Regions from separate parts of the Marvinbryantia sp. genome, predicted to be linked through region 2. Evidence: riboswitches for the same ligand, from Rfam matches in the RefSeq annotation. Region 2 holds a riboswitch; the other holds the start of a gene.
The links. Region 2 has a riboswitch for FMN ahead of ACLU9Q_RS00045 (ECF transporter S component). Riboswitches for the same ligand answer to the same signal wherever they lie in the genome.
Positions count from the first base shown of each region.

Region 1 (15,061 bases), 320 kb from region 2:
CACTAACACAAAGTATACATTTGTCGCGCCGTTATTCAGCGGGAAAAGCACAAGCTGATACGCTTTCGCGCGGTTCATGCCGTCCTGCCCGGTCGTCTTTGCAGAATTATTACTCATTTCCACAGACTCCTTTCTTTTTTCTACAGCAGGATAAGCGCCTTATACCCAGTTGCTCTTCTGCCTGTTTTTATCCTTTTTCAGTTTATAGGACGGATTCGGGCTGCTCACCTTTCTGAGCACCGCCGTGTCGCGCAACTTGCCCGCGCGCACCTCCAGCTTGTTCACATCGGAAAGCGGAACCGTAAAGGTAACTACCTTATCCACATCCGCCTCACCCATTACCTTGCCGTTGTTGTACAGCTTCACATGCGGCTGGTTCGTGTAGATCTTCACCTTCGTCTCTGCACCCGTGCGGTCAGCCATGCGCTTCCCGGCGATATGCACGAACGGCTCGTCACTCCAGAACGCCTTGTATAAATAGAAGCTGTCCTTCTTCGTCTTGCGGTCGAAGGTCACAAGCCCTTTGTGGTTCATGCCCGGCTCGCCGCCCTGATCTCTCGCGTCGGCTGCGAAGTCAAACATATTCCACACGTAATTTGCCCACATATACGGATGCCGCTCAAAGCAGCGCAGCATAAATTCGTGATACTTCGCCTGATATTCCTCCGTGTGGTCACCGCGGCGCGGATGCTCCGAGTGAAGATTCGGCATACCCTCACAGCCGTACTCCGAGAAGCACAGGGAGCGCTTCGGGTACACCAGATGGAAGAAACTGATCCAGAGGTCGTTTAAAAACAGCCCCGGCACATACCAGCCAAGGTACAGATTCCAGCCCACGATATCCGTGATATGCGCCACCTTGTTGAACGGTCCGCACATCGCGTAGCAGGCAAGCGTCGTCAGACGCGTAGAATCCATCTCATGACAGAGATCATTCAGCACATGATGGTTGTCCAGCATGTCCTTCTTGTCCTTCGTTGAGATCGTGATCTCATTCGACACGCCCCAGCACACGATACAGGCATGGTGATAATTCTGAGTGATCAGCTCCTTCATCTGCGAGATCGTGTTTTCGCGTCCCTTCGGCAGATGCTCGGAAATATAGGGGATCTCCGCCCACACCACAAAGCCCATCTCATCACAGCGGTCGTAGAAATACTGGCTGTGCTGATAATGCGCAAGGCGGATGGAGGTGGCGCCCATCTCGCGGATCAGCTCCAGGTCCTCATCATGCTCAGCTTCTGTAATTGCATTGCCCAGACCTTTTCTGTCCTGGTGGCGCGATACGCCGCGCAGCGGATAGCAGCGGCCATTTAAGAAAAAGCCTTTGTCCTTATCCACATGGAATGCACGCACGCCGAAACGCAGGCGCACCTCATCGAGCACGATGCCGTCTTCCTTCAGCTCGACCACCGCCGTGTACAGGTACGGGTCCTTCACACCGTCCCAGCGGTGCGGCTTCTTCATCACGATCATCGCATTGCTTCCCGCGCCAGCCGCAGCCGGTTTCCCGGCAGCGTCCAGAATGGTGATCACCGTCTCCGCCTCCGGCGCGTTGTTCCAGCTCTCCACGGTTACCTTTGCGTCCTCTCCGTCCACAACCGGCGTGATCTTCACGCCCGGTCCGCCGAAGTGATCCATATCAAAATGCTTTTTATGAACCACGATGGTCTTTACATCGCGGTAAATGCCGCCGTAGAAGGTAAAGTCCGCCTTCTGCGGATACACGTGGTCATTCACACTGTTGTCCACCGCCACCTGCAGATCGTTTTCCGTCTGCAGAAGGTCTGTCACCTCCACGCGGAAGGTAGAATAGCCGCCGTCGTGATGACAGCAGGCGCGTCCGTTTAAGGTGACGTCCGCCGTCGCGTTCACGCCGTCAAATTCCAGATACACGCACTCCGTCTCCGGATCGAAGGAAGGCGCCGCAAAGGTGGTGGTGTAGGTGCAGGTACCGCGGTAATAATCGTTGCCGCCGTCCTGTCCGTCGATATTATTCCAGGTATGGGGAAGGCGGACGGTTGTAATTTTTTTGTCGGGGCCGGCAAACTGCCATTCCCGGTTCAGCAGACTCTCACGTCTTCTCATAGTCTCTTTCCTTTCTTTTCAGGGTCCGGGCAGAAACTGCCCGGACCTGTGCCGGATTACGCCTTCTTTTTCTTTTTGAAGCTAAAGCCTGCAATATCAAGGATCAGCCAGAGCGCGCTTAGCAGCGACAGCACTGCAAACACGTATGTCAGTGTCGTCAGCAGCGTGGACCACCACGGCGTCACATGCACGATCATCGTATCCGCGCTGATACCGTCCATACCGCGGGAGTGTACTACCGTGTACAGAATGCGGTGCGCAGATTCTCTCATCGCCTGTGCGATCTGTGCGTTCTCCTTGGAAGCTCCCGGAGCATAGTCTGCAAATTCAAAGCCAAGGTCGCTCGCCGCGCCCTCCACATTCGTTCCGCTCACGCCCGGATAGTTATCCGGGATATCGTTTCCTGCCAGAACCTCATGCGGCTTGGACATGTAGCTGCCGTCGTACATATCGGTTACTGCGAAGCCAGTCATACCGGCCTCACCGCGCAGCCATGCCGTCTGCAGGTTGTACATTGCGCCGGACCACATTGCGCCGAGACGGTTGAACGCCGTCATCACACACTTCGCATCCGAATTTACGATCGGAAGCTCGAATGCTCTTAAGTAAAGCTCACGCAGCGCCTGCTCATTGCACCAGGTACCGATACCCTGCCTCTGTTCCTCCTGATCATTCAGAACGAAATGCTTGTTGTAAACATATACGCCCTTTTCCTGGATCGCCGCCGTCTCAACACCTGCGATCAGACCGGTGAGGATACCGTCCTCAGAATAATACTCAAATACACGTCCTGCGTACGGTGTGCGGTGGATATTAAGGCCAGTGCCGTAGAAACCTGCATAGCCTGCCCACATAGCGTCCTCGCCGATCAGCGTGCCGACTTCCTCTACAAGCTGGTCGTTGAAGGTTGCCGCGATGATACCATTGCACGGATAGCAGGTACCCGTCTGATCCTTATCCGGGTCATTCGTCTGCGTTGCATAACCGTTCGGTCCGATGCTGTATGCCTGTGTCACACCGCTCGGTCCGTTGTGGTCGAGCGTTTCCGGTTTGCCGATTTCCTGTACCGCAACCGTCATACGAAGGCCAACCGCGCACAGCTTGCTGAGCTGGCTGTAGGTGAGCTGGTCGAGGAATTCCTCCCACTTCGCATCGCTGTACGGGATCGGATTGCCCGCATCGTCCTGCAGCATGTCGATTAACTGGTACTCTGTCTCCGTGGAACCCATCGTCGGCCAGTTTCCGTCGTTCTCCGGGATATCCGCATCGTCGAGCACAACGTCCGCTGCGATCTGATCCGTCATCGTCAGTTTCACATAATTCGTATTCCATCCCTCGTCATCGTCCGGGGTGAACATCATGGTCGTGCCCTCCCAGTCGCTGCGGGTGATATAGGTAACGGAGTTGTCGCCTCTGCCCTCGTAGCGGTTGATATCCGCGTCCGCAAACAGGCTGGTCACTTCGTTGCCGGTGCCGTATGCCGTCGCATAGGTCTCGCTGTCGAAATCATAGTCTACATCGTAAACCATGTCCGCATTGCCATCCTCTGTCATGCCGTCGGATACCTTTTTGCCCTTTGCAGCAAGAATGTTGTTTGCCGCAGCATGGGAGTTGTCCGCCGCCGTGAAGTAATACTTCCCTTCATCCAGAATGTAAACGCCGGTGCCGTATGCGTCATAAGAGGTAAGGAAGTACTCCGGTACCTCTACGGTAACGGTCTCGCTTGCGCCCGGTTCGAGCATCTGCGTCTTGCCGTAGCCAACCAGCTCTACCGCCGCCTTTTCAATCTGGTTTTCTTTGTCATAATCGGTGTACGGCTTCTGCGCATAAATCTGCACTGCCTTCTTACCAGCCACGTCGCCGGTGTTCGTCACGTTGACATTGATCGTGTAGGTCGTCTCCTGACCTTCGCCGCTCTTCGTCACTTCCATATCAGACATTTCAAATTCGGTGTAGCTTAAACCGTAGCCGAACGGATATGCCACAACCTCGTCATACTCGTAGTCGCCAACATTCTCCGTGCCGAGCACTACGTCCTCATAACGCGTCTCGGTGTAGCGATAACCGACATAAATGCCCTCCTGATATACAACATACATATTGTATACACGTCCGTGGGAACCAAAATCGTAACCGTCAGAGCCTTCATAGGTGTAGCTTCCAAAGTTTGCCATCGCCGGGTCAAGCAGGTTATCCACCCACCAGGTATCCGGGAGCGAACCGGACGGATTCACCGAACCGGAGAGGATATCAGCCACCGCATAAAGACCGGTCTGTCCGACAGAACCGATCCACAGCGCCGCGTCAACGCCGTAATCCTCTTCGTTGATGAACTCCGCGGAAATCGGGTTTGCGCTGTTGATCAGCACAACAATAGAGGAAATATCGCCTGCATCCTTCAGCTCCTTCAGCCCTTCCAGAATGGAGCGCTCGTTTTTGTTTAAAGTCAGATAATCGCCGTTTTTGCCGTCGTCGTGGTTTACGCTCTTGAGGTCGTTTGCCTCGCCGCCCACACGGCCAACCACAAAGATCGCGGTCTCGCCGTTGCCGAAGCTGCTTGCAGCGTCAGACTTATTGATGCTTTTCCAGGAAGCCTCGTTGATGTTTCCATCATCAAAATCGCGTCCGTATTCCTCCTCCAGGTACCAGTCGAGCAGGTCGCTGTTCACGACCGTAAAGCCGCCCTCTTCCATGACGTCCTTATAGGAAGGAGCGTCCGCGGAGGATACCGCGCCGGAGCCGGTACCGCCGTATACCGGGGAGATTGCCGTTGCACCAAAGAGGGATACGTCTGTTCCCTGCAGCGGCAGTGTGTTATTATCGTTTTTCAGCAGAACGGCGCCCTCGCCTTCCACCTCACGTACCTTTGCAAGTCCGGCAGCCTTTAAGTCGGCAACCGATGTAAATTCGCTGTCATAGTATCTTGCATAATCATTTTCGTCAACAGGACTTCCATCCTTTTTGACCATTTTGGATGTAGAAATACCCAGGAAAGAATTGATCTGTCCGGTAAACTCGCTTGCGACCGAGCTGCCGAAATACACGAGCACCAGCAAAACAACAAAGATGTTCGTTAAAACCTTCTTGAGCGTTCTTTTCTTTGAGGACCTCATATGCAGTCTCCTCTCTTTCTTGAAAATTGTGTGTGACTTAACCTTAACTCCGTATCTGCACGGCCTCCATGCGGGGAAGCTGCGCGCTGTTTTGCATAACCTTCGTCTTTTTTGCACCACACCGGATTCAGATGCGCGATTGACGCAGGGTATTTTTATACAAAACAAATACATATAGTTGTCCTTATTATAGGCATTTTTTCTGTTTTTGGGAAGTCTTATCTCCTGTCGTGTACGATTCCCGACGCGCCGCAATGTGACATCCTATTCATTCGCGTTCTTTTTCCTCGCACGAACCATTATTTTTGTCGTGGATTCTTTTTATCGAGTCGTAAAATGCCAAAAATGTATTTTCCGAAACCGTTTATTCATTTTCCGGCAATTTGACAGAAATCCTATTCCATGTCATAATTGTTTTTGACGATATGCGTGAGTTTTCTGCGGATTTTTCTGCACGGTATCCGGAAAATGCGGTTTTCGGACGGCTGCGGACAAATTCTGAGACGCGCATGAAAAATTTAAAAGAAGCACGTTCGCCTGTCCGTACACCGGCGCGCAGCGCGCCCGCTGCTCTCTTTTAAGCTGTATTCCTAATCTAAGAATCGAGAGGGAAAGGAGTTTTCTTATGACAAACACACAAAAAGCCCCCGTAAAAAAAGCGCTCGGCTTTTATGTCGGCATTATCGCCGCGGTTCTTTGCGCTGTATCCGCTTTTATGTACGGGACAAAATTCAGTTCTATCACATATAAGGAAAAAATTTATGATTCAAACATCTGCCTTCTTCTTGGTATCACCGCAGGCGTCGCTATCGTGATGCTGCTGATCAATAAGATCGCGGCATACGCTCCGGTAGTGCTCTGCGCAGGCAGCGGCATCGCATTTCTGATGTTCATCCGCATGATGATCTGGCCGATCTCCGATACCATTTACGGAATCGAGCCGTTCCAGCACATGAACGAGATTTACATCTGTGCGGCGCTCCTGGTACTCAGCTTCCTGTTTTCAGAGATCTCTCTGTATATGAAGAAGACAAAAGAAGCGAAGCCGAAGGCAGCTTAACAAACGCCAAATAACATCCTAAAAATATGCAGAAAAAGCTGACGCCTGTTGTCAGCTTTTTTTGTTGCTATGCATCCAAAGAACTCTGCCAGTGGCAACTCCTGCAGGTATGCATTCGGGGACTGCGCCGGGCGTTCTCCGGAATCCGCTCCGAAGTGCGGCAACCCGGCTTCCATGTATGCAGACATTCTTTATTACCGTAGTTACTGCTTCCCCGATAGATAAGAAAAAGCATACCATATACGGGCAGTGATTTTTTAGCTTTATCAGATTTTTTCTATATTTTAGAATATGCCATTAAGTGACAAAATCAGCAATATGCAAGTTATAATTATGAGGAAAGCAACTAATATCACACCAATATTTATGCGAGCTTTTTCCGTTGCCTTATTTTGTTCTACCAGACCGGAATATCTCAGTGCCGTAATAACAGGTTTGTAAAGAAGCATCGTAATAGCCGCATTTAGTCCTCCTTTGATGAAATTGAAAGGAAGAAATGCCGGAAGCAACAGTCTGACAACTTCTTCCCTTGGATAACCCATATAAATCGGAGTAATCAGATAATTCCAAAGCAGCATTACGCAGACCATACAGCCCCAACCGCAAAGAATTCCGATAATTGCGCCAGATAGTCTGTGTTTTCTTTTATAGATAAATGCTGCTGTACATGCAAAAGAACAGCTTGAAATAATATTCATTATAAATCCCAGAACACCGTTTTCACTAATTGTAAACATTTCTATTAATGACACGATAAACGCAATAACAAATGAAGTAAACGGACCAAAAATCAATCCGCTTATCGCTATAACAATATCTTTCGGGTCGTATTTCAGAAAAAGAATAAGTGGAATACGACCGGCAACTACTGCCACATATGCAATGGCACATAACATACCTACGGTTGAAATTTCTTTTGTTTTACGCTTCATTTTAATACCTCCTAAAAAATAACACCTAAAAGCAATAAAATGCCTTTAGGTGTTAATTTTTTCGGTGTATTGAGAACGTCATCAGAGCAAACCATAAATCAATCGACAGAAAAAGAGTGCATAAAAATAGGATTACCCTATCGTTTTCAACACACCTTCTTCAAATCCAGACTATACTGTCGGTTTTGGACTTTCACCAAATCAGCATTTTTTACGCTCGCGGACTTTACCGCCGATCGGGAATTTCACCCTGCCCTGAAGACATTATTACTATTCAGTTATTGTAGCTGATAATTGATTTATCAACTTTTACTAAGTATAGAACGCTTTTTCTCCATTGTCAATAATAATCTTTGACCTTTCCAAAGGAAAAAGGCAGAACGGCACAGCCTTTCGGCCATGCCGCCCTGCGGAATTAAAACTGCATTCTTATGGGTGTATGCGCATATGCGCCGGTCCCCATAAATTATCTGAATTTACTCTTTGTCTGCTGCATGCAGTCCAACCAGTTTGTTCAGATATGCATATCTTTCTTCGTTGCACTTCTGGTTCTTTGCGAAGAGTCTTGCAGCTCTTTCCGGATTAGCACGCTTCAGAGAATTGTAACGTACCTCGCCGTTGAGGAATTCTTCGTATCCGGTGTAATCCGGAGCCTTGGAATCCAGGGTGAACTTGTTCTCTGCCTGCGGATTGAAGCGGAACAGATGCCAGTAACCAGTCTTTACAGCCAGCTCTTCCTCGGTCTGAGCCTTGCTCATGCCCTTCTTGATACCATGGTTGATACACGGAGCGTAAGCGATGATCAGTGACGGTCCCGGATAAGCCTCTGCCTCTGCAAGAGCCTTAACGGTCTGGTTGTAATCAGCACCCATAGCGATCTGTGCTACGTATACATAGCCGTAGGACATAGCGATGGAAGCCATATCTTTCTTCTTCACTTCTTTACCTGCAGCAGCGAACTGTGCGATAGCACCCGGCTGTGTAGCCTTGGAAGCCTGTCCGCCTGTGTTGGAGTAAACCTCGGTATCGAATACCATTACGTTGATGTCCATGCCGCTTGCAAGAACGTGGTCAACGCCGCCGAATCCGATATCGTATGCCCATCCGTCGCCGCCGAAGATCCACTGAGATTTCTTAGCGAGGAAGTCTTTGTTCTTCAGAACCTCCTGGCAGTCGTCGCATCCGCATGCCTCGCATGCTGCAACAAGCTTGTCAGTAGCTACGCTGTTTGCGCCGCCTACGCTGAAGGTATCCAGCCATTCCTGTGCAGCAGCCTTTACGTCTTCGCCGCAGCAGTCGCAGTCAAGCAGAGCCTGTACCTTTACTTTCAGGCCGTCACGGAGCGCTTTCTGAGCCAGCAGCATACCATAACCGAATTCTGCGTTATCCTCGAACAGAGAGTTGGACCATGCCGGACCCTGTCCCTTAGCGTTTACAGTGTACGGTGTGGACGGTGAAGAGTTACCCCAGATAGAGGAGCATCCTGTTGCGTTTGCAACATACATTCTGTCACCGAACAGCTGGGTGATCAGTTTTGCATACGGTGTCTCGCCACAGCCTGCGCATGCGCCAGAGAATTCAAGCAGCGGCTGTTTAAACTGAGAACCTTTTACGGTATTTTCTTTGAATTTCTCTACAACATCTGTCTTGATCGGCAGCTCTACGCCGTAGTCGAAGTACTTCTGGCTTGCTGCGTTTGCTTCCATGTTTTCCATGGTGAGCGCCTTTGCACCCTTCTTGCCCGGGCAGACATTTGCGCAGGAGCCGCATCCGGTACAGTCATAAGCGGATACTACCATAGCGAACTTGTAGCCAGCCATACCAGTCATCGGCAGAGTCTTCATGCCTTCCGGAGCTGCAGCCGCTTCCTCTTCTGTCAGAGCGATCGGACGGATAACAGCGTGCGGGCAGACATAAGAACATCTGTTACACTGGATACAGTTTTCCGGATTCCAAACCGGGATATCTACTGCGATGCCGCGCTTCTCGAATGCAGCAGCGCCGGACGGTGTGGAACCATCCACGTAATCCTTGAATGCAGATACCGGCAGGTTGTTTCCTTCCTGTGCGTTTACAGCGTGCTGTACGGTATTTACGAAATCAACAACATCCTGTCTCTTTCCGGTAACATCCTTTGCGATGATATCTTCCTCTGCAGCATCCTTCCAGCTTTCCGGAACGGTGATCTCAACAACCTGCTTTGCGCCGGCGTCGATCGCATCGTAGTTCATCTGAACGATCGCGTCACCCTTACGTCCGTAGGTAGCCTTTGCAGCAGCCTTCATGAGGTCGATTGCCTGCTCCTCCGGAATGATGTTCGCCAGTTTGAAGAATGCGGACTGCAGAACAGTGTTGATACGCTGTCCAAGACCAATCTCCTTACCGATCTTAATACCATCAATTACATAGAATTTGATGTTGTGGTTTGCGATAAAGCTCTTAACCTGTCCCGGAAGATGCTTCTCGATACCTTCCATATCCCACGGGCAGTTCAGAAGGAATGTACCGCCGTCTACCAGCTCCTGTACCATGTTGTACTTACGTACATAGGACGGGTTGTGGCATGCAACGAAGTTTGCCTTATGAATAAGGTAGGTAGATTTAATCGGCTTCTTACCAAAACGAAGGTGGGACATTGTAACACCGCCGGACTTCTTGGAGTCATAATCGAAGTAAGCCTGTGCGTACATATCGGTGTTGTCGCCGATGATCTTGATGGAGTTCTTATTAGCACCTACGGTACCGTCTGCGCCCAGACCCCAGAATTTGCAGTTGATGGTTCCTTCCGGTGTGGTAACGAGCGGAGCGCCCAGTTCCAGAGACAGGTTGGTAACATCATCTACGATACCAAGGGTGAATTTCTGCTTTGTGGTGTTGTTATATACTGCAACGATCTGTGCCGGTGTGGTATCCTTGGAACCAAGGCCATAACGTCCTGTGAATACCGGAACAGAATCAAATTTGGAGCCCTTCAGAGCTGCAACAACGTCCAAGAACAGCGGCTCGCCCATAGCGCCCGGCTCTTTTGTTCTGTCGAGAACAGTGATCTGCTTCACGGTCTCCGGGATAGCTGCGATCAGAGCCTCTGCGCTGAACGGTCTGTAAAGACGAACCTTTACAACGCCGACCTTCTCGCCTGCTGCCATCAGGTAGTCGATGGTCTCTTCGATGGTATCACATACGGAACCCATTGCTACGATAACTTTTTCAGCATCCTCTGCGCCGTAGTAGTTGAACAGCTTGTAGTTTGTGCCGATCTTAGCGTTTACTTTGTCCATGTATTCCTGTACGATTGCCGGCATAGCATCATAGTACGGGTTACATGCTTCACGAGCCTGGAAGAAGATATCCGGGTTCTGTGCAGAACCTCTCTGGCACGGATGATTCGGATTCAGCGCATGTTTTCTGAATGCATCAACTGCATCCATATCTACCATATCTTTCAGATCTTCGTAATCCCATGTCTCGATCTTCTGGATCTCGTGAGATGTACGGAAACCATCGAAGAAGTTGATGAACGGGATACGTCCCTTGATCGCTGCACAGTGTGCAACCGGTGTAAGGTCCATAACTTCCTGTACGGAAGATTCGCACAGCATAGCCGCACCTGTCTGACGACATGCGTAAACGTCGGAGTGATCTCCGAAGATGGAAAGCGCATGGCTTGCGATCGCACGAGCGGATACGTTGAATACGCCCGGAAGCTGCTCACCAGCGATTTTGTACAGGTTCGGGATCATCAGAAGAAGACCCTGAGAAGCTGTGTAGGTAGTTGTCAGAGCACCTGCTGACAGGGAACCGTGTACAGCGCCTGCTGCACCTGCCTCGGACTGCATCTCTGTAACCTGAACTTCCTGGCCAAAGATGTTCTTTCTGCCCTGGGTTGCCCATTCGTCTGTAGCTTCAGCCATAACAGATGACGGGGTGATCGGGAAGATAGCCGCCACATCACTGTATGCATAAGAAGCATGAGCTGCAGCATGGTTACCATCCATGGTTTTCATTTTTCTTGCCATTTTTGATATTCCTCCTTATTTTTTTGAATCCCAAAGGATTCATTGTTTCATATGTGTACCATATGACACGAAGCCCGTGCCCTGCACGCCCGGCAGCGCCCGAAGCTTCTCATATGGATTTATCATATCACAAATCTGGCAACTTGTCTATTTTCCCTTGCGCAAAAAATAAAAATTCTTGTACTTTTCACGATACAAAAAAGCCGTGCACAGCACATGAAGCTGCACGGCTCTTTTGTTCGGCGTGCAGACGCACGTCCGCAACATTTTTTACAGCAGCGCAGTCACGCTCGTAATGACTCCTTTGATGCCTGCCGCATCTGTCCCCTCTGTTTCCAGCATCTCAAGCACATTATCCAGCAAGATCACCGCTGCTTCATTCTGGTCGCCGATCGCGGCTGCAGCCTGCTGAACAAGAATTTTTACGGATGTCCGTATTTCGGCACTGTCATTGTCAAGAAGAGTCGCTGCGCTCTCCAGAAGCGCTTTAGCGGAACCTGTGTCTCCGGTTTCTTCCGCCGGCGCTTCCGTTTCCGCTGCCGCCGTGGTTTCTTCCGCCGATGCTTCTGTTTCCGCTGCCGCCGCGGTCTCTTCCGCCGGCGCTTCTGTTTCCGCTGCCGCTGCGGTCTCTTGCGCCGGCGCTTCTGTTTCCGCTGCCGCCGCAGTCTCTTCCGTCGGCGCTTCTGTTTCCGCTGCCGCTGTGGTTTCTTCCGCCAGTGCTTCTGTTTCTGCACCCGGAAGCTTATAAATCTCAACTATACCGTCGCTGTAATCAGCATCCACAAGCACATATTTTCCGTCGCCGGAGATCACAATGTCATCATTTTCACACGGAATAATCTCATTGCCATGCCAGTCGATCATACCTTCGTTATATTCGGCATCCTCTGTTCTGTAATAGAAGCCGCTTCCATTCTGCAGCGGGACGATCCTCTCATATCCCTCTACCACTGTTTCTGTTCCGTCCGCAGCAAGAAGCCGTTCATTTCCTTCCAGATCCGTCAGAATAGCCGTAACACCGTTCACCTCTACCGCACTTTCTGAATATTTCGGTTCCATGGTCGTATTTCCCTGACTATCTATATATCCAAATTTTCCGTCCTGTACCACAGCGAAATAGCCGTTTGCATTATAGCCATAGCCTGCTCCGTATTCATTGACATAGGGCAGGTAAAACAGGCTCTCAACATCATCGTAAACCGGCTCGACGACCACATTGCCCTGCCCGTCGATCAGTCCTCTTTTATCGTCGCTGTACACCTCAGCATACCCATACCTGAAATCTCCAATCATACTGAACGACGGTTCTGTCACGATATTTCCCTGTGCATCCTTCACGCCGTACTTCCCATCCTCACGGTAAACAACCAGTTTGACATTTGCTTCCGGCTCTGCATAAATATCCCCGACATCCGAAGCTACTTTCTGAAAGGAAGCATCATAGGTATCCACAGTACCGGTTGCCCGATCCTGAATGTTAATATAGGAACCGTATGCCTTTACATCCATAATATTTTCTCTCGGAAGCGTAGCAAGGCAGGTTGCTGCTCCGTCCGCCACATGGTAAACATCCACCGTATCGATCAGGTAGTAAGCCTCGTCACCCCAGAGATTTTCATAATCGTACTGATCGGCAGTTGCTTCCTTCAGCGTAATACCCAGCGTCCACTCGTCATTCAGCACATTGATGTCTCCATATTTTGTCGGGATCATCTCCTGACCGTTCTGATTTAATGCGCCGGTATTGTTAAGCTCTTCGTTATTTTGATTTACAATAATCATTCCATACTCATTTTCCGTCGTTCTTCTATAAATCTCCTCTGACTTTACCTGTCCGTCCATAGAGGTAAGATAATAGCCGGAATTGCCCTCCATGATCAACAGGTTAGAGCCGTTCACAAATCTGCCCGTCCCCGCCACTTCATATGCCTTTTCCAGTGATATCTCCGCACTCGCCGTCAAGGACAATGCCGCTGCTGCTCCAACTGCAAAAACAGTCATCATCGCGCACTTTCTGTTCCCTCTCATTTTCCTTTTCCTCCTATCCTTTTTATGTCATCCAAAGCTGACGCTTCCCCAACTGTCAGCTTTTTATCATACCATACTTTCAGTAATTTTTCTATTATATTCACGCATTTGTTCGTTCTTTTTCGGTACTCGCCGCTATAAATGCAATTACACATACAAATGTGGTACCGAGTATTTTGCCAGCTTTTTTTTAATTTAGCAGTCCCCCCCGGTCCTTCATATCACCTCATCGTGTCCTATGTTTGTATTCCTTCTGTCTTGCCGCATCAAATCCCAACAGAACCTGCGGATTTTTTGTGTGAATAAGCGCAGCAAGCGCCTTTATTTCCTCGCTTCCTGCATTATTGCTCAGTTTTAATTTGCAGAAGGATCCTATTTTTCCCTTATTATCGCCAATCATTGCTTCTGACATGATCGGGATAAACAAATAGCTTACCCTATGCCGGTAAACCCATCCGATATCCCTGTACCGGAAGAAACGGCCGGAGCCTTTTCCAAAAACATAGTTTTCACTATAACGGACCTTCCCGTCAAGTATAGGCGAGGAAGCGGCAAATTCCCGAAGCATTTCTTCATAGGCACCCGACGTGCACATGGCAGAAATGCCTTTGCTTACACGGCTTCTGCCTATCGCCCACGGTATCCCAAAGCAGATTGCCACGCCCCCGTAGATAAATGCTCCCTGCGGCAATATGAATAAACAGGCTATTGTAAGACCGCACATCACAATAAAAATATTCCGCGCTATATATGGCGTCACATACTTCTTAAAGGCTTTTTCATCAATCTGCTGATCCGACTGCCGCTGCTGTGGCTGCGTATTGTTTCGGGATGTCTTCTGCGCGGCGTTACTAACCTGTGCTGCGCCGCAATGGTTGCAAAATTTTGCATTTTCCGGAATCTGCTTCCCGCAATTCTGACAAAACATTCTGCTTGTTCCTCCTTCATTCGTTAATAGAAATCCAATTGATATTCCATATAAAAATATTCGTCATACGGACACAACGGATAGTATTGATACTGAAAGTTCATGCCTGACCAGCCGGAACTGCCGATATAATCCGCCACCGGATAAATCAGACTATATTGGTACTCGTCACCGGAAAGATTTTCTATCTGCTCTATGGTATCACTGCCCTTTACAAGAAAGGTGAGACGGTGGTCCCCAATTCCTCTGTTTATCGCCTGCGTATAAAGAAAATCGAAAAACGATTCGACAGAATCTATCATATGTGTACCGTCAAGTCCTAACTGACCTATTACATCATATTCCCACTCTGTCCCGTACAGCGCCTGATAACTCACATCGTCAGCATCGCACGCCGGCAGCAGCATTCCCTCTCCTGTTCTTAACCGTCCAAGACCGCTTTCAACCTCAAAGATAATTTGCGCATCCAATGTATTGAAATACTCATAGGCTATATAAGACGGATATTTGTCTGCTTCATTATAAAAATCATCCCATGTAACATCACAATTATAATAATTCCCATTGATTTTTATCAGATTCCATGCATGATAGACCCAGTCTCTTTCTTCCATACTGTAAAGTGTACCCACACAAAAATAGCAGGGAACGCCCCGTTTCATCATCAGATATTGAAACGCACGCGTATAACCAGAACATACCGTTCTATTTTCAACAAAAACGCTGTAAATGTTTTGATCATATGCACCCGACTGATAGGTTGTATTTTTGCACAGATAATCATGAAAAAATCTCTCTGCCTCTATATCAGAAAGACCGTCCGCTTCCTGCAATACTCTGTCGGCAGCATCCTCCACCAGCGCCCGATTATGCTCCAGATCCTGGGCGAGGATATT
Region 1 is NZ_JBKXTT010000001.1:322,143-337,203, forward strand. Features, by position in the region: gene ACLU9Q_RS01415 (MFS transporter) at 1-117, opposite strand, end outside; gene ACLU9Q_RS01420 (glycoside hydrolase family 2 protein) at 160-2,088, opposite strand; gene ACLU9Q_RS01425 (glycoside hydrolase family 3 C-terminal domain-containing protein) at 2,145-5,201, opposite strand; gene ACLU9Q_RS01430 (hypothetical protein) at 5,827-6,261, shown strand; gene ACLU9Q_RS01435 (ECF transporter S component) at 6,546-7,193, opposite strand; FMN riboswitch at 7,343-7,460, opposite strand; gene nifJ (pyruvate:ferredoxin (flavodoxin) oxidoreductase) at 7,670-11,209, opposite strand; gene ACLU9Q_RS01445 (WG repeat-containing protein) at 11,480-13,237, opposite strand; gene ACLU9Q_RS01450 (zinc ribbon domain-containing protein) at 13,464-14,165, opposite strand; gene ACLU9Q_RS01455 (transglutaminase domain-containing protein) at 14,189-15,061, opposite strand, start outside.
Region 1: it holds a riboswitch for FMN, as region 2 does, so the genes downstream of both, ACLU9Q_RS01435 (ECF transporter S component) here and ACLU9Q_RS00045 (ECF transporter S component) in region 2, are expected to answer to the same signal.

Region 2 (15,061 bases):
ACCTGTGCTTCCTTTGCAAGATGAGCCGCCTCTTTGAATGTCATATGCTTATACTCGATGGCCTTCTGCTCCTTGCCAGGTTCCCCGTACATCCCCTCGCAGATAAACAGATCGGCACCTGCCGCATGCTCCACAATGGATTTCGTCGGTCTGGTATCCGTACAATATGCGACCTTTAAGCCTTTTCTGTTTTTTCCAAGCACCATATCCGGCGTGAAGGTCCTGCCGTCTTCCGTCAGTGTCTCCCCCTTCTGCAGCCGGTTCCAGAACTTCATCGGGATCTCCTGTGCCTTTGCGCGCTCTACGTCGAATTTACCGGCGCGATCGATCTCCAGGCAGTACCCATAACACAGCACATTATGGTTCACACGGTAAGCCGTTATCCGGCAGCCGTTTATCTCAAAAGCCTCCTCCGGATGCGTTATCTCCTTAAATATAATCGAAAACGGCAGCTCCGGCGCAATGACGCGCAGCGCGTTTACCACCCGCTCCAGCCCCTTCGGGCCAATGAGCGTGAGCGGTTCCGTGCGCTCCGCATTTCCCATGCTGAGCAGAAGTCCCGGCAGCCCGCTGATATGATCGCCGTGATAATGCGTAAAGCAAATGACGTCTATCGGCTTAAAGCTCCAGCCCTTTTCCTTAATCGCAATCTGTGTTCCCTCTCCGCAGTCGATCAACATACTGCTTCCGTTGTACCGCACCATCAGCGAAGTCAGCCAGCGGTATGGCAGCGGCATCATCCCGCCGCATCCAAGCAAGCACACATCCAACATCTTTTACAGCATCTCCTTTAGCTCCGTCTCCGTAACCGGAATCTGAAACCGGCGAAGGAGCGCGTCCCAGCACGCCTCGCACAGATCAAATTCCTGCACTGTTCCATCTTTTTTTGAAAAATATCCCCAGGCTTTCTTCACAGAAGCAAAGTCCTCCATGGGCATGTCCTGTTTCTGTTCTATTTTTTTGCCGCACATATTGCAGCGGATTTCCATTTCGCTTTTCATCTGATATCCTCCTCTGATCTCTGCCGTTCTTTTGCCAGCATCCTTCAAAAGAATTATACCGGACGAGCCGCTTCTTTCCCATAGTGAATTGCTGTCAGCGCTTCCACATAATAACGGCATCCTCCGCCGGTTTTTCATAAAAATTCCTGCGGATTCCGCAATTTACAAAGCCCAGCTTTTCATAGAGTGCGATCGCGCCTGCATTGCTGCGCCGCACCTCCAGCGTAAACGCTGTGACGCCGCGCGCCGCGCCCCTTTTTATAAGCTCCGCCAGCATTGTCTCCGCCACGCCCCGGCGCCGACAGCTCTCCTTCACCGCCACGTTGGTAATATCCGCCTCGTCAAACGACTGCAGAAATCCGCAGTAGCCGGCAATCTTCCCGTCAAGCCGCGCCGTCAGATACAGCGTATCCTTCGACTGCAGGGATGCAGCAAACCCGTTTTCAGACCAGGGCTGCGAAAAAATACTTTTTTCAATCGCGGCGACCTCCGCCAGATCCTCCATCTGCATTCCGGCAATCTCAATCATGCGCTTTCTCCGCCTTCTTTTCCGCGCGCTCCCGCTCCGCCTGCGAGAGCCGCAGGTAATCCGGCTGATGCTCCGCCGCCGTCTGCAGTTTTCCCTGACGCGCATAGATCATTCCAAGAGCCGCCACCGCTCCCGCGCGCTGTTTGTTTAAGTGCGCCGGCGCATAGCTGTGTTTTACCGTCACGCACTGCTCCAGAAGGTCGCGGTACACCGGAACGCCATCGCCAAGGAAGATCACCTCCCGTCCCATCCGGTTCAGCTTCTGCGCAAGCTCCTCCACTCCCACAGCCATCTGTCCCTCCAGTGTCTGCATTTCCTCGCCATAAAACGCATAAATACCAGTGTACACCTGGTTTCTGCGTGCATCCATCAGCGGGCAGATCCGTTTGTCGGTGCCCCAGAGATTGTACGCAAGCGCCTCCACAGTCGGCACGGCAATCAGCGGCGTCCCAAGTGCAAGTCCAAGCCCCTTTGCTGTCGCCGAGCCAATGCGAAGCCCTGTAAACGAACCCGGCCCCGCTGCAACCGCGATCGCATCGATCGTCTTTAAATCAAGCTCCGTCATGCGGACGATCTCGTCCAGCATCGGCAGCAGCGTCTGCGAATGTGTTTTTTTATAGTTTACGGTATATTCCGCCAGAAGCCTGTCGTCCTCCACCACGGCCACGGACGCTACCAGCCCCGAGCTGTCAATTCCCAGAATTCTCATATGTTACCTCAATCCTCCGATAATCAAATCCCTTTTCCAGATCCTTTTCGATACGTATCCAGACCGTATTTTCCGGCATCAGCTCCCCGATCAGATCCGCCCATTCCACCAGGCAGACGCCCTCTCCGAAAAAGCAATCCTCATACCCGATCTCCTCCATCTCCTCGGGATCAGCGATACGGTAGACGTCAAAATGGTACAGTGGAAGCCTTCCCTCCTCATAGATCTGCACGATAGTGAAGGTAGGACTGCTCACCGGCTCTTCTATGCCAAGCCCCGCTGCCATTCCCTTTGTAAAGACCGTTTTTCCCGTTCCGAGATCGCCGAGCAGCGCAAAAATCTGCCCCGGCGCCGCCTGCTCTCCAAGCCGTCTGCCCGCGTCAAAGGTCTCCTGCTCACTCCATGTTTCCAGTATCATTTTACTCTCCAACCTTAATCTTCTCTGCTTTTACATGCTTCCTGATCAATCCAAGCACCACGGTAATCTGACTTCCCATGCTCTCCCGCGGCAGGATAGAGCAATAGCGCTTTCCCGTGTACAATAAGAGACTGTTCTTTGTCTCCTTCACACTTAAAATCTGCTCCCAGGTGATATGCGCCTCGTTCTCCTCCTGTGTGCTGGTGATTCCCTCGTCGCTTACCACGTAAGTAAGCGGCTTTTGAAATACCGGGCTTAGCTTTGCCTGCTTCGCCGCGCGAAAATACAGCATCACCGGCTGCAGCGGAAGCAGATACACCGTAAACAGCAGATAAACCGCCGTCATCGCCCCGGAAACATCCCCGAAGGTGACAATCGCAAGAATCAGCGTCCCGATGCCAAACAGAATACTAAAAATGCCGGAAAAGCTGTGGTACGTGTGGAAAAGCTGAAAATCAAATAAAATTTTCGGCGTCATTTTCACTTCAAATTCTGCACTCATACGCAATACCTCTTTTCAAACGAAAAAAACAGTATGTTATAACACGTAGCATTATAACACACTGTTTTCGCTCTTACAACCTTGATTTGCACAGGGTTTTGTGTCCCCTTGATTTGCACAGGGTTTTGTGTCTTTTACACCGTCTGTCCCTTGAGGATCGGACTGATGTATTTGTATAAAAGCAGCGTAACGACGGATACCGCGATGCCTTTGATGATATTAAACGGCGCCACTGCCAGGATCACAAAGGTACCGAGACCTGTGATCGCCGGATTCACCGCCGTGCCCATTCCCACCAACGCATCGATCGGCATTCCAAATGCCTTGCTGTACGCCGGAAGCAGCACATACGCATTGATAAAGCAGCCCGCGATCGTCATAAACAGGGTGCCCGCCGCCATACCGATGATCGCGTTCTTTTTGCTCTTCTTCCGCTTGTAGATGATTCCTGCCGGGACCACCAGCGCGCAGCCGATAAGATAATTGGCGATATCGCCCACAAATGCTGTATTAGTGCCCTTGATCACAAGCTTCAGCAGGTTTTTCACCAGCTCGATCAGCGCGCCCGCTACCGGTCCAAGCGCAAAGCTGCCGATCATCACCGGCACCTCGCTTAAATCAATCTCGTAGAAGCTCGGCGCAAACCAAAGCGGGAATTCAAACAGCTGCAAAATCATTGCTACTGCCCCCAGCATTGCGATCACGACCATGTTGCGAATGTTGCTCTTTGCGGCAGATGCCGCCACTGTGTTTGTGTTACTGCTCATGTTTCTTCCTCTCCTTTTCTTTTTTGCTTGATCCGGAAAGCTTCGAAAATATTTTCCGCAGAAGCCAAAAAATCCGGCAGAGCGCAGCCTGCTGCGGAATTTTGACTGCAGAAAAAACCCCGGATAAATTAATCCGGGGTAAATTTACGCACAGTAAAAACTATGTTCCATCTTCTCTCATCCAGACTATACTGTCGGTATTGGAATTGCACCAATTCAGCCGCCGAAGCGGGTCGCGGACTATACCGCCGGTAGGGAATCTCACCCTGCCCCGAAGATTTCCTTTTCAATTAGTGGTATTATAAACCCTTGCAGGATATTATGCAAGCATTTTTTCACGCCGCACGAAAAGGTGAAGATTGTAACACGAAAAGGTGTTTGAGGCTGACGTGAACGGTACCTAAAGCTTCATCGTAAGCTGTATCCGCTTTCGCGCAACATCCACGCTCAATACCTTTACCTCCACGATATCGCCGACGCTGACTGCCTCCAGCGGGTGTTTGATGAATTTTTTGTCGGTAATCTGGGAGATATGGACGAGTCCGTCCTGGTGGACGCCGATGTCCACGAACACGCCGAAGTCGATAACATTGCGCACGGTTCCTTTTAGGATCATGCCGGGCTTCAGGTCCTTCATGTCCAGTACGTCGGTGCGCAGGATCGGCTTTGGCATCTCGTCACGCGGGTCGCGTGCCGGCTTTTCCAGCTCCTTTACGATATCGCGCAGAGTGATCTCGCCGACACCAAGCTCCGCAGAAAGCTTTTTGTAGTCGCGCACCTTCTTCGAAAGACCGCCCAGTTTTCTCGCCGCGACGTCCTCCAGTGTATAACCAAGCTTTTCGAGGAGCTGCTGTGCCGCCGGGTATGTCTCCGGGTGCACGCTGGTGCCGTCCAGCGGATTTTTCCCACCGGATATGCGCAGGAAGCCCGCGCACTGCTCAAATGCCTTCGGACCGAGCTTGCCCACCTTTAAAAGCTGCTTCCGATCGGTAAATCTGCCATTTTCCTCACGGTACGCCACAATGTTTTTCGCGATCGTCTTCGTGATACCGGAAACGTATTCCAAAAGCGAGGCGGAGGCGGTATTCAGATCCACGCCCACCTTATTTACGCAATCCTCAACGACGCCCTCCAGCGTCTCGCCGAGCTTTTTCTGATTCATATCGTGCTGGTACTGTCCGACGCCGATGGACTTCGGGTCAATTTTTACCAGCTCCGCCAGCGGGTCCTGGACGCGCCTTGCGATGGACGCGGCGCTGCGCTGCCCGACATCAAAATTCGGAAATTCCTCCGTCGCCAGCTTGCTCGCAGAATAGACGGAGGCGCCCGCCTCGTTCGTGATCACATACTGTACCGGAACCGGTATCTCTTTTAAAAGCTCCACAATGATCTGCTCGGATTCGCGGGACGCCGTGCCGTTTCCAAGAGAGATCAGTGTGACATGATATTTGCTGATCAGACGCTTTAACGTATCCTTCGCCGCACGGATCTTCTGCTCGTTTGTCGGGGCGGTCGGGTAGATCACCGTCGTGTCAAGCACCTTCCCGGTGGCGTCGACTACCGCAAGCTTACAGCCCGTGCGGAACGCCGGGTCCCAGCCGAGCACAACCTGTCCGGCGATCGGCGGCTGCATCAGAAGCTGGGTGAGATTCTTTCCGAATACGGAGATCGCGCCATCCTCCGCCTTCTCCGTAAGCGCGCTGCGAACCTCGCGCTCGATCGCAGGCGCGATCAGACGCTTGTAGCTGTCTGCAACCGTCTCCTTCAAAACCGGCGTCGTCACCGGATTGTCGCGGGTGATGACCTTTTTCTCCAGGAAGCGCAGAATTTTCTCCTCCGGCGCCTCCAGCTTCACATTAAGAATCTTTTCCTTTTCACCGCGATTGATCGCGAGAATGCGGTGTCCGGCAAGCTTTGGCACCGGTTCCGAAAACTGATAATACATCTCGTAAACCGACTCCACGCCTTCTTCCTTCGCGGACGCCGTCAAAAGCCCTTCTTTTTCTGTCATCTCACGGATGCGGATGCGATAATCGGCTTCATCGGAGATGTTTTCAGCGATGATATCCATCGCGCCCTGCACCGCTTCCTCTGCCGTATTTACTTCCTTTTCCGGATCGATAAACGGCTGTGCCTCCTGCTCCAGCGTCTTTGCCGTCCGCTGCAGCAGCAGAATATTCGCAAGTCCTTCCAGTCCCTTTTCCTTCGCAATCGTCGCGCGCGTGCGCCGCTTCGGGCGGTACGGACGGTACAGATCGTCCACCACCACCAGCGTCTCCGCCGCCAGAATCTGCTTTTTCAATTCCTCCGTAAGCTTTCCCTGCTCCTCAATACTGGAGAGCACCTGTTCCTTTTTCTCCTCCAGATTGCGCAGATAGGTGAGGCGTTCAAATAATTTGCGGAGCTGCTCATCGTCCAGCGTGCCGGTCGCCTCTTTCCGGTAACGGGCGATAAAGGGGATCGTGTTTCCCTCATCGATCAGTTTTACCGCCGCCTCTGTCTGCCAGACGGCGACGCCAAGCTCCTCCGCAAGTTTTTTATTGATATCCATGCGTTTCTAAACTCCTGCTGTTTTGTCAGTTGGCACCCAGAAGATACTGCATCATCTCGTGCCCTTTTGCCATATAATTTCCGCTCGCCTTCGCTTCCCGCTCGTTGTATTTCCAGGATTCCCGCCGCGGCGCCGTGCTGTCAAAAAGCAGATACGGAACCGGATCGGAGGTGTGCGTGCGCACACGGATCGGCGTCGGATGATCCGGAAGTACCAGCAGCCGGAACGCCTCCCCGGACGCCATCATCTGCTCGTAAACCGGTTTTACCACCTGCTCATCCAGATACTCGATGGACTGGATCTTACGCTCCACACTTCCCTGGTGCCCCATCTCATCCGGCGCCTCCACATGGATGTAAGCAAAATCATAGCCGTCCTTCAGCACCGCGTCCACCGCCGCCTGTGCTTTGCCCAGATAATTTGTGTGCAGGCCGCCGTTCGCGCCCTCCACGGAAATATTTTTCATACCTGCGCCGACCGCGATACCCTTTAAAAGATCGACTGCGGAGATCATCACGCCTTTTTTATGATATTTTTCTTCAAATGAGGTAAGGGCAGGCTTTGTGCCGGCACCCCAGAACCAGCAGCTGTTTGCCGGGTTCAGCCCCCGTTTTTTGCGTTCCACATTGATCGGATGGTCTGCCAGGATATCATAGCTCTTCTTCTGCATTTCGCGAAGAACCACATCCTGCGGCAGGTATTCCCCGATGCGCTGCGTCAGGATATCGTGCGGCTGTGAAAGCGGGACCACCGCGCCGTTTTCCCAGATCAGACAGTGACGGTAGCTGGTGCCGACATAAAAATGATAGCCGTCCCTCTCCAGCTCCTGCTGCACCGCATGCAGCAGCACCGCCGCGTCCTCCGTAGAAATCTCCCCGGAGCTGTGGTCGATCATGATTTTCTCCTCGTAAGGCTCCTCCTCGGACAGCGTGACGATATTGCAGCGAAGCGCAACATCCGTGTCCTTCATCGGCACCCCGATACTGAGTGCCTCCAGCGGAGAACGCCCGGAATAATAAATCTTCGGGTCATATCCCATCACGGAGAGGTTTGCCGTGTCACTTCCCGGCTTCATTCCCTCCGGGATCGTATGCAGAAGTCCGATCTCCGACTGCACGGCAAGCGCATCCATAGCCGGCGTCTTTGCATATTCCAGCGGTGTCTTTCCCTCCAGGGCGTCGATCGGCTCATCCGCCATGCCGTCACCCAAAACTACGATATATTTCATACGATTCCTCTTCTTTCCTGTATTCTCTTTGACCAGATCCAAAGGATCTTCTTTATATAGCCGTCCGCAGTTTTCCGCGCTTACATGTGGCGGATACGGATGCGGTTGATCACGCTGCCAAGTCGCTCTGCCCTCGCCGCATATTCCGCCTCCGTCATAACACTGGTCGTAAAGCCAAATTCTTCTCTCAGATCCGGAAGCTGTATAAACTGTACGCTTCCGAAAATTTCCTCCACACGTGCGCGCTCCGTCTCCAGTTTTCCTTCCGCGCGCACAAAGAAACGCCGCTGGGAATTGCTGATATCGGTCAGCTCCAGCTTGCGGCTGCTCCAGAACGCCATAATGCTGCGGTGCAGATGCTTTGCCTCGTCGATGACGTCGGAGACAACGGCGCTCGCCGTCGGCAGCTTGCCTGCCCCGCGCCCGTAAAACATTGCGTCGCCAAGAACATTCCCATGCACAAAAATTGCATTAAACACGCCGTTTACGCTGTACAGCGGATCATCGGGATCCACCAGCGCCGGGGCAACCATCGCGTAAAAGCTCTCACCGACCTTTTTGCTGAAGCCCAGCAGCTTGATCGCCTTGCCCATCTCTTTTGCATATCGGAAATCCATCGCCGTGATATTCGTGATTCCCTCGGTATAAATATCTTCAAAATCTACCTGACGTCCAAATGCAAGCGAGGAAAGGATCGCGATTTTGCGGCAGGCATCGTACCCTTCCACATCCGCCGCCGGGTTGCGCTCCGCATAGCCCTTCTCCTGCGCCTCCTTCAGCACATCGGCATACTCGCGCCCCTCAGTCGCCATCTTGGTCAGCATATAGTTTGTCGTTCCGTTTAAGATCCCGGCGATCTCGTCGATCTCATCTGCCGTCAGCGAAGAATTTAAGGGACGGATGATCGGGATGCCGCCTCCGCAGCTCGCCTCAAACAAATAGTTGATATTCCGCTCCTTCGCCATCTCCAGAAGCTCCGCGCCATGCTTCGCCACCAGCTCCTTGTTGGATGTGCAGACGCTCTTGCCGGCAAGCAGCGACTGCTTTGTAAAGGTATATGCCGGCTCCAGACCGCCCATTACCTCCACCACGATTTTGATTTCCGGATCATTCAAAATGATATTAAAGTCGTGTACGATCTTTTCCTGGATCGGGTCGCCCTCAAAGTCGCGCAGATCCAGCACGTACTTGATGTTGATCTCCTCCCCGGCTTTTTTGTTGATACTGCTGTGGTTCGTGTTGATAACCTCCACGACGCCAGAGCCCACGGTGCCGTATCCCAGTACTGCAATGTTGATCATAATGTCCTCCTCCTGATTTTTGTTTATTCCCGGCCGAGAATCTTCAGATAATGGATGCCCGGCAGATTTTCTATTTTCGCAAACATTTCCATGGTGTCCCCCGTGATCGGCAGAATATCAATGCCCAGCGTGAGCGAGGCAATGCCATTGATGGGGATGGTCTGATGGATGGTCAGAACGTTTGCCTTAAAGCCCGCAATAATATTTAAAACCTCCGACAGCAGCCCCGGCTCGTCATCCATCTGAAGAATAAAGGTGATATTCTTCCCCTTGGTGTTTTCGTGAAACGGGAAAATATCGTCCTTGTATTTATAAAACGAGCTGCGGCTGATGCCCACAGCCTCCGCCGCATCCTGCACGGTAGCTGCGCGCTCCGACTCCAGCAGGCGCTTCGCCTCTACCACCTTCAGAAGCACCTCCGGAACCGCCCTTTCCTTTACCACGTAATACTGATGCTGTACCATAACGCCTCCTTTGCCCTTCTTCTGCTGTCCGTCTTAAAAGCTCCTTCCGTGTCCGCCGCCGAAGGTTCCTCCTCCGCCGGAGGTATGTGTGGAGCTGCGCCCGGCGGAAGAGCCGCCCGAACCGCCATCCGGCGGCGGATCTCTCGGGATCCGTCTGTGCGTCACAAACTGGTTGACCAGACGGTCCTCCTTTCCCGTTATGCGGATATCGGCATTCTGCCCGATGGAATACTCATATTGTTCGACCCTGCGGTATCTCCGATACAGAAAGAAGCAGGCAAAGGAAGCGCAAAGCACAGCGATCCCCGCCGCAAGCAGCCAGTCACTTAAGGAAATGCTGCGATGACGCACGATCCGCCCTGTTTCTGTGTCGTATGTATACTGATTATCCGGGATGCCCTTTTTCATATAGGCAGCCGTCTGCTCAAGCATAGCGATCATCGCCTCGCCGTAATCGCCCTCCGACGCATACTCATAGCCAGCGTCATAAATGCGCTCTTCGCGCGCGTCGGTGATATAGAGGATCATCTCCCCGTTCGTCACCAGGTTCAGCTCACGGTTGTCGAGATCAATGAGGAGCACGATCCCGCCTCTTTTTCCGTTGGAATCATACCCGCCGCTCTCATAAAAATATTCCGCCGCATCACGTGAGGAGCGCCCATTCGCATCGTCTAACGTGAGCATCAGAAAATTCATATCGTATGTCTCCTCCAGTTCCTCCGCCAGCTCAGAGAGCCGGTTTGTCTCTGAAGTGGAAAACAGATCCGCAATATCAAAGACATGCTCGGATGCCTGCGCACAAACGGCGCTGCCCGCAAACAGCAGACACACGACGGCAAGCAGGCAGAAACGCTGCAGCGCACGAAGCCTTTCCGTATATTTATCGTATGTAACCGTCCGTCTCTCTACCATAAGAAGTACCCTCCCATCAGCAGAAGCAGAAACAGCGGCAGGAAAATGCCGAGAAACAGCATCGCCATGCGCCCCTTATCAAGCGGAAGCACACCGCAGACCTTTCGCGTCTGTCCGTTCATCGCATAATAATAAAGCTTTCCGTCCGCTCCCTTATAGGTCAGCACCCACACCGGCAAAAGCAGATATTTCCAGCTTTCCTCTCGCATTCTGACGTTTGTGTCGCGCGTCCGCGTCGTCATATAGCCGGACACGCTGGCGCGCATCATCTTTTCCGCATAATCCCGGACCTCTCCTTTGAGTCCCTCCGACAGCTCCGACTTTTCAATATCGCGCTTTTCCGCAAGAAAACCGGACAGATAGCCCATCGAAAACTTCTTCGCCTCTTCTATCCGAAACGGCTGCACCGCCTCCACAAGCTGCCTGTTTTCCTTATTGAGCGCGTCGCGCGTCAGATTTCGGAAATCAAGCTCTGCGGTCCGCTCCACATCAAAAACCTTCGTCTCCGTGTACTCCAGATCGCCCATCCGCCAGACGCGCACCTGATCCCCATTTCCATTCCACTGCCCCTTTGCCGAGCAGGAATAGACCCAGAACGGGAAATAGACGCCGCTGATCTTCTCGATCTGCTCCTTGCAGAAGAAATCCCGCGGGACAAATTTTTTGCTGCGGACATATTTTAAAAAGCTGTCCACTGCCTCCTTTTTGTCCACCGCAAAGGGAATCACAAGATCTGGCTCGTACTCTCCTGAGAGCTTCCCCTGCAGCACGACCGGATTGTGGCAGTAATAGCAGAAGGTCGCCGCCGTCGTGGCGTCCGTGACGATTTCCGCGCCGCAGCTTGGGCAGGCATATACGACTGCTCCCTGCTCCTCGCCGCTGCCCTGCGAAGCCTCCTGCGCACGCTGCCTGGAATGCATATGCGGCGCTTCGTTTTTTTCCCTGGATGCCTGCGGATTTGCCGCCTCTAACTCCTCCTGGGAGAAAAGGGAGATACAGTATTCACATTTATATTTCTGCGACGACGAATCAAAGCGCAGATCGCCGCCGCAGTTTGGACACTTATAACTGATCGCAGACATAGGCTATGCACGCGGCTTTCCGCACTGGCTGCAGAAGTTTCCGTTGTTCACGGCTCCGCAGGAACAGGTCCACGCGCCTGCCTGCGGCGCAGGTCTGCCGCAATTTGAGCAGAATCTGCCGGTATTCGCCGCCCCGCAGGAGCAGGTCCATGCCGCGCCGCCTGGCATCTGCGCATTTTGCTGCATCTGCTGCATATTCGCCTGGGACGCCTGACCGACGAAGCCGCCCGCCGCGTTCATTCCCATGCCCATTCCCATAAACCCGGCAGCGGCGCCGTTCGGGTTGGAACCGGCCGCCTGCATACCGGCGGCGACCGCCGACTGCACATAGCCCTGGCGGATATTGGGATCGCCCATCATCGCGCCCTGATTGCGCATGTTGATGAGCCGCTGGGATTCCTCGTCGTAGGAAATGCTGGCAATGCCGACCGCCTGGATCTGCATTCCGCGCGTTTTGGTCCAGCTTTCATCGAGGACGTCCGCCATATATCTTCCAAGCTCGGAAGCCTTCGAGGAGACATAGGAAATACGGATGCCCTCCGCCGACATCCGGTTGATCGCCGTCTGCAGCGCCTCTAAAAATTCAGCGAGATACTGGGCATTGATATCCTCGATCTGCACCTGACGGGCATTCCTCGGAACCGCCTCCGCATAGAATTTCAGCGGGTCGGTAATTTTTATGGAATAAGTGCCGTGCGCGCGCAGAAACAGCTCGGCATTGTAGAAGCTGTCGAAATAATTGACCGCATTGCGCGTGCCGAATTTGATTCCCTTGATTTCCTGCAGATTAATGTAGTAAACCTTTTGCGCCACCGGCGTCGTGCCGCCGTATTTCAGACGCGCGAAGGATTCCTGCAGGGCATCGTCAAACTGTCCGTTGAACATGGACGGCAGCGAAGAATTATTTACCGTATAATATCCCGGCTCCGCTGTGTAATCGATGATCCTGCCGCCGTCCGTCAGGATCATAAACTGATTATCGTAAACGTGAATCACAGAGCCGTCGGAAATGGTGTCCGGCGTTCCCCGGCGGTTGCTGCCGCGGCGCACCATCACGCCCTGGGTAAGTACGGTGCCTTCCCCCATCTCACCCGGCTCAACGACCTCCAGGAACTGATCGTTCACCGCTGAATTGATGGTGTTTTTTACTGTACCGATCGCCGTTCTGATAATTCCCATATTATACCTCCTCCTGTTTTGTTCCGAGCGCGATCCATTTCAGATACGCATTGATAAACAAATCAATATTTCCATCCATTACGCTGTCCACGTTTCCGGATTCCGCATTGGTGCGGTGATCCTTCACCATCGTGTAGGGCTGCATAACGTAGGAGCGGATCTGGTTGCCCCAGCCGATCTCCTTCACCTCTCCGCGGATGCCGGAAACCTTCTCCGCGTTCTCCTGCTGCTTTAAAAGATAAAGCTTCGCTTTGAGCATCTGCATCGCCTTATCCTTATTCTGAAACTGTGAGCGCTCATTCTGGCACTGCACCACGATATTCGTGGGCAGATGCGTGATACGGATCGCCGAGGATGTCTTGTTGATATGCTGTCCGCCGGCGCCGCTGGAGCGGTAGGTGTCGATGCGCAGATCCTCGTCGCGGATCTCAATGTCAAGATCCTCCTCAATATCCGGCATGACATCGCAGGACACAAACGAGGTCTGCCGCTTACCCGCCGCGTTGAACGGCGAGATCCGTACCAGGCGGTGTACGCCCTTCTCGGATTTCAGGTAACCGTAGGCATTTTCCCCGCGCACCTCGAAGGTGACGGATTTAATGCCAGCCTCCTCCCCGTCCAGATAGTCGAGCACCTCCACGCTGTAGCCCTTTTTGTCCGCCCAGCGCGTGTACATGCGATAGAGCATTCCCGCCCAGTCGCAGGACTCGGTACCGCCCGCGCCCGCGTGAAGCGTCACGATCGCATCGTCCCTGTCGTACTCCCCGGACAGCAGCGTGCGGATACGGATATCGTCAAATGTCGTGATAAAGGAATCCAGCGTCTCCTGGATCTCCGGGATCAGCGAGGCGTCGTTTTCCTCATTCGCCATCTCGATCAGCGTCTCAATCTCCTCATACTGCTCCTGCAGCACGGCGTAGGTCTCCACGTCGTCCTTGAGCGACTTTAATGTTTTCATAGATTCCTGCGAACTTTCCGGATCGTCCCAGAAATCGGGCTCCTCCATCTTCCGCTCTAATTCTTCGATCCTCTTCTCCTTGTTAGCGAGGTCAAAGTGAATCCCTCACTTCCAGCAATGGTTTTTCGTATGTTCCGAGCGTATAGCGGAACTGATCTAATTCGACCACACTGTCACCTTCTTTCTATAAAAGTATGTGCATTCTTTTAAAGCAAGCGCCAGGCTTCCGCTGTACTTCCCATAGCTTTCCGGGGGAATACCTGCGAAGATACCTGGCGTCATATCTTTCTTACCTGTTTTATTTTTTGCGTCCGCAGCACTGTTTATACTTCTTGCCGCTGCCGCACGGACACGGATCGTTCGGGTATACCTTCTCCGCGGCGCGCTTCTGCGGCGCCCTCGCAAGCGTATCGTCCTTGTTCGTTCCGGTCACCTTCGCTACTTCCTCGCGCTCCACCTTTTCCTCTACGCGGACGTGGAACAGCAGACGCAGCGTGTCGAGCTGGATGTTCGCCGTCATCTCGTCAAACATCTCGAAACCGCTCATCTTGTACTCTACCAGCGGGTCCTTCTGACCATAAGCCTGCAGACCGATGCCCTGACGGAGCTGATCCATATCGTCGATGTGATCCATCCACTTGCGGTCAATCACCTTCAGAATGATAACGCGCTCCAGCTCGCGCATCTCCTCCGGAGTCGGGAACATTTTTTCCTTCTCCGCATAGAGCGCAAGCGCCTGTTCGGTCAGGTTTTCCTTCAGCTCCTTCTTATTCATCTTCGCGACGTCCTCAGCCTTCACAGGCGCAAGCGGAATCGTCGGGAGAAGCACGGAATTTAATTCATTCAGATCCCACTCGGAATTATCCTGATGATCGCCGATCACCATATCGACGGTGCGGCCGATGACATCCTTAATCATCTTCGTGATAGCGTCGCGCATGTTTTCACCGTCCAGCACGCGGCGTCTCTCCGCATAGATGATCTCACGCTGCTCGTTGTTTACCTGGTCGTACTCCAGCAGGTTTTTACGGATGCCGTAGTTGTTGCCCTCGATCTTCTCCTGCGCCTTCTCAATGGATGAGGACAGCATCTTGTGCTCGATCTGCTCGTTTTCCGCAACGCCGAGTGAACGGAAAACGCCCATCAGACGCTCGGAGCCGAACAGGCGCATCAGATCGTCCTCCAGTGAGATATAGAATCTGGATTCGCCCGGGTCGCCCTGACGTCCGGAACGTCCGCGGAGCTGATTGTCGATACGGCGCGACTCGTGACGCTCCGTGCCGATGATCTTCAGACCGCCAAGCTCTCTGGATACGTCGTCCAGCTTGATATCGGTACCACGGCCAGCCATGTTAGTAGCGATGGTGACAGCGCCATGCACGCCGGCGTCGGCAACAATCTCCGCCTCCAGCTCATGGAATTTCGCGTTCAGTACCTTGTGCGGGATGCCGCGCTTTTTC
Region 2 is NZ_JBKXTT010000001.1:1,899-16,959, forward strand. Features, by position in the region: gene ACLU9Q_RS00015 (ribonuclease Z) at 1-773, opposite strand, end outside; gene ACLU9Q_RS00020 (hypothetical protein) at 777-1,001, opposite strand; gene rimI (ribosomal protein S18-alanine N-acetyltransferase) at 1,096-1,530, opposite strand; gene tsaB (tRNA (adenosine(37)-N6)-threonylcarbamoyltransferase complex dimerization subunit type 1 TsaB) at 1,523-2,239, opposite strand; gene tsaE (tRNA (adenosine(37)-N6)-threonylcarbamoyltransferase complex ATPase subunit type 1 TsaE) at 2,220-2,657, opposite strand; gene ACLU9Q_RS00040 (YcxB family protein) at 2,659-3,159, opposite strand; gene ACLU9Q_RS00045 (ECF transporter S component) at 3,294-3,926, opposite strand; FMN riboswitch at 4,092-4,209, opposite strand; gene ACLU9Q_RS00050 (Tex family protein) at 4,327-6,477, opposite strand; gene ACLU9Q_RS00055 (cofactor-independent phosphoglycerate mutase) at 6,503-7,705, opposite strand; gene ACLU9Q_RS00060 (homoserine dehydrogenase) at 7,786-9,006, opposite strand; gene ACLU9Q_RS00065 (ACT domain-containing protein) at 9,030-9,470, opposite strand; gene ACLU9Q_RS00070 (TPM domain-containing protein) at 9,504-10,382, opposite strand; gene ACLU9Q_RS00075 (TFIIB-type zinc ribbon-containing protein) at 10,376-11,464, opposite strand; gene ACLU9Q_RS00080 (SPFH domain-containing protein) at 11,468-12,643, opposite strand; one part of gene prfB (peptide chain release factor 2) at 12,645-13,694, opposite strand; one part of gene prfB (peptide chain release factor 2) at 13,696-13,770, opposite strand; gene secA (preprotein translocase subunit SecA) at 13,900-15,061, opposite strand, start outside.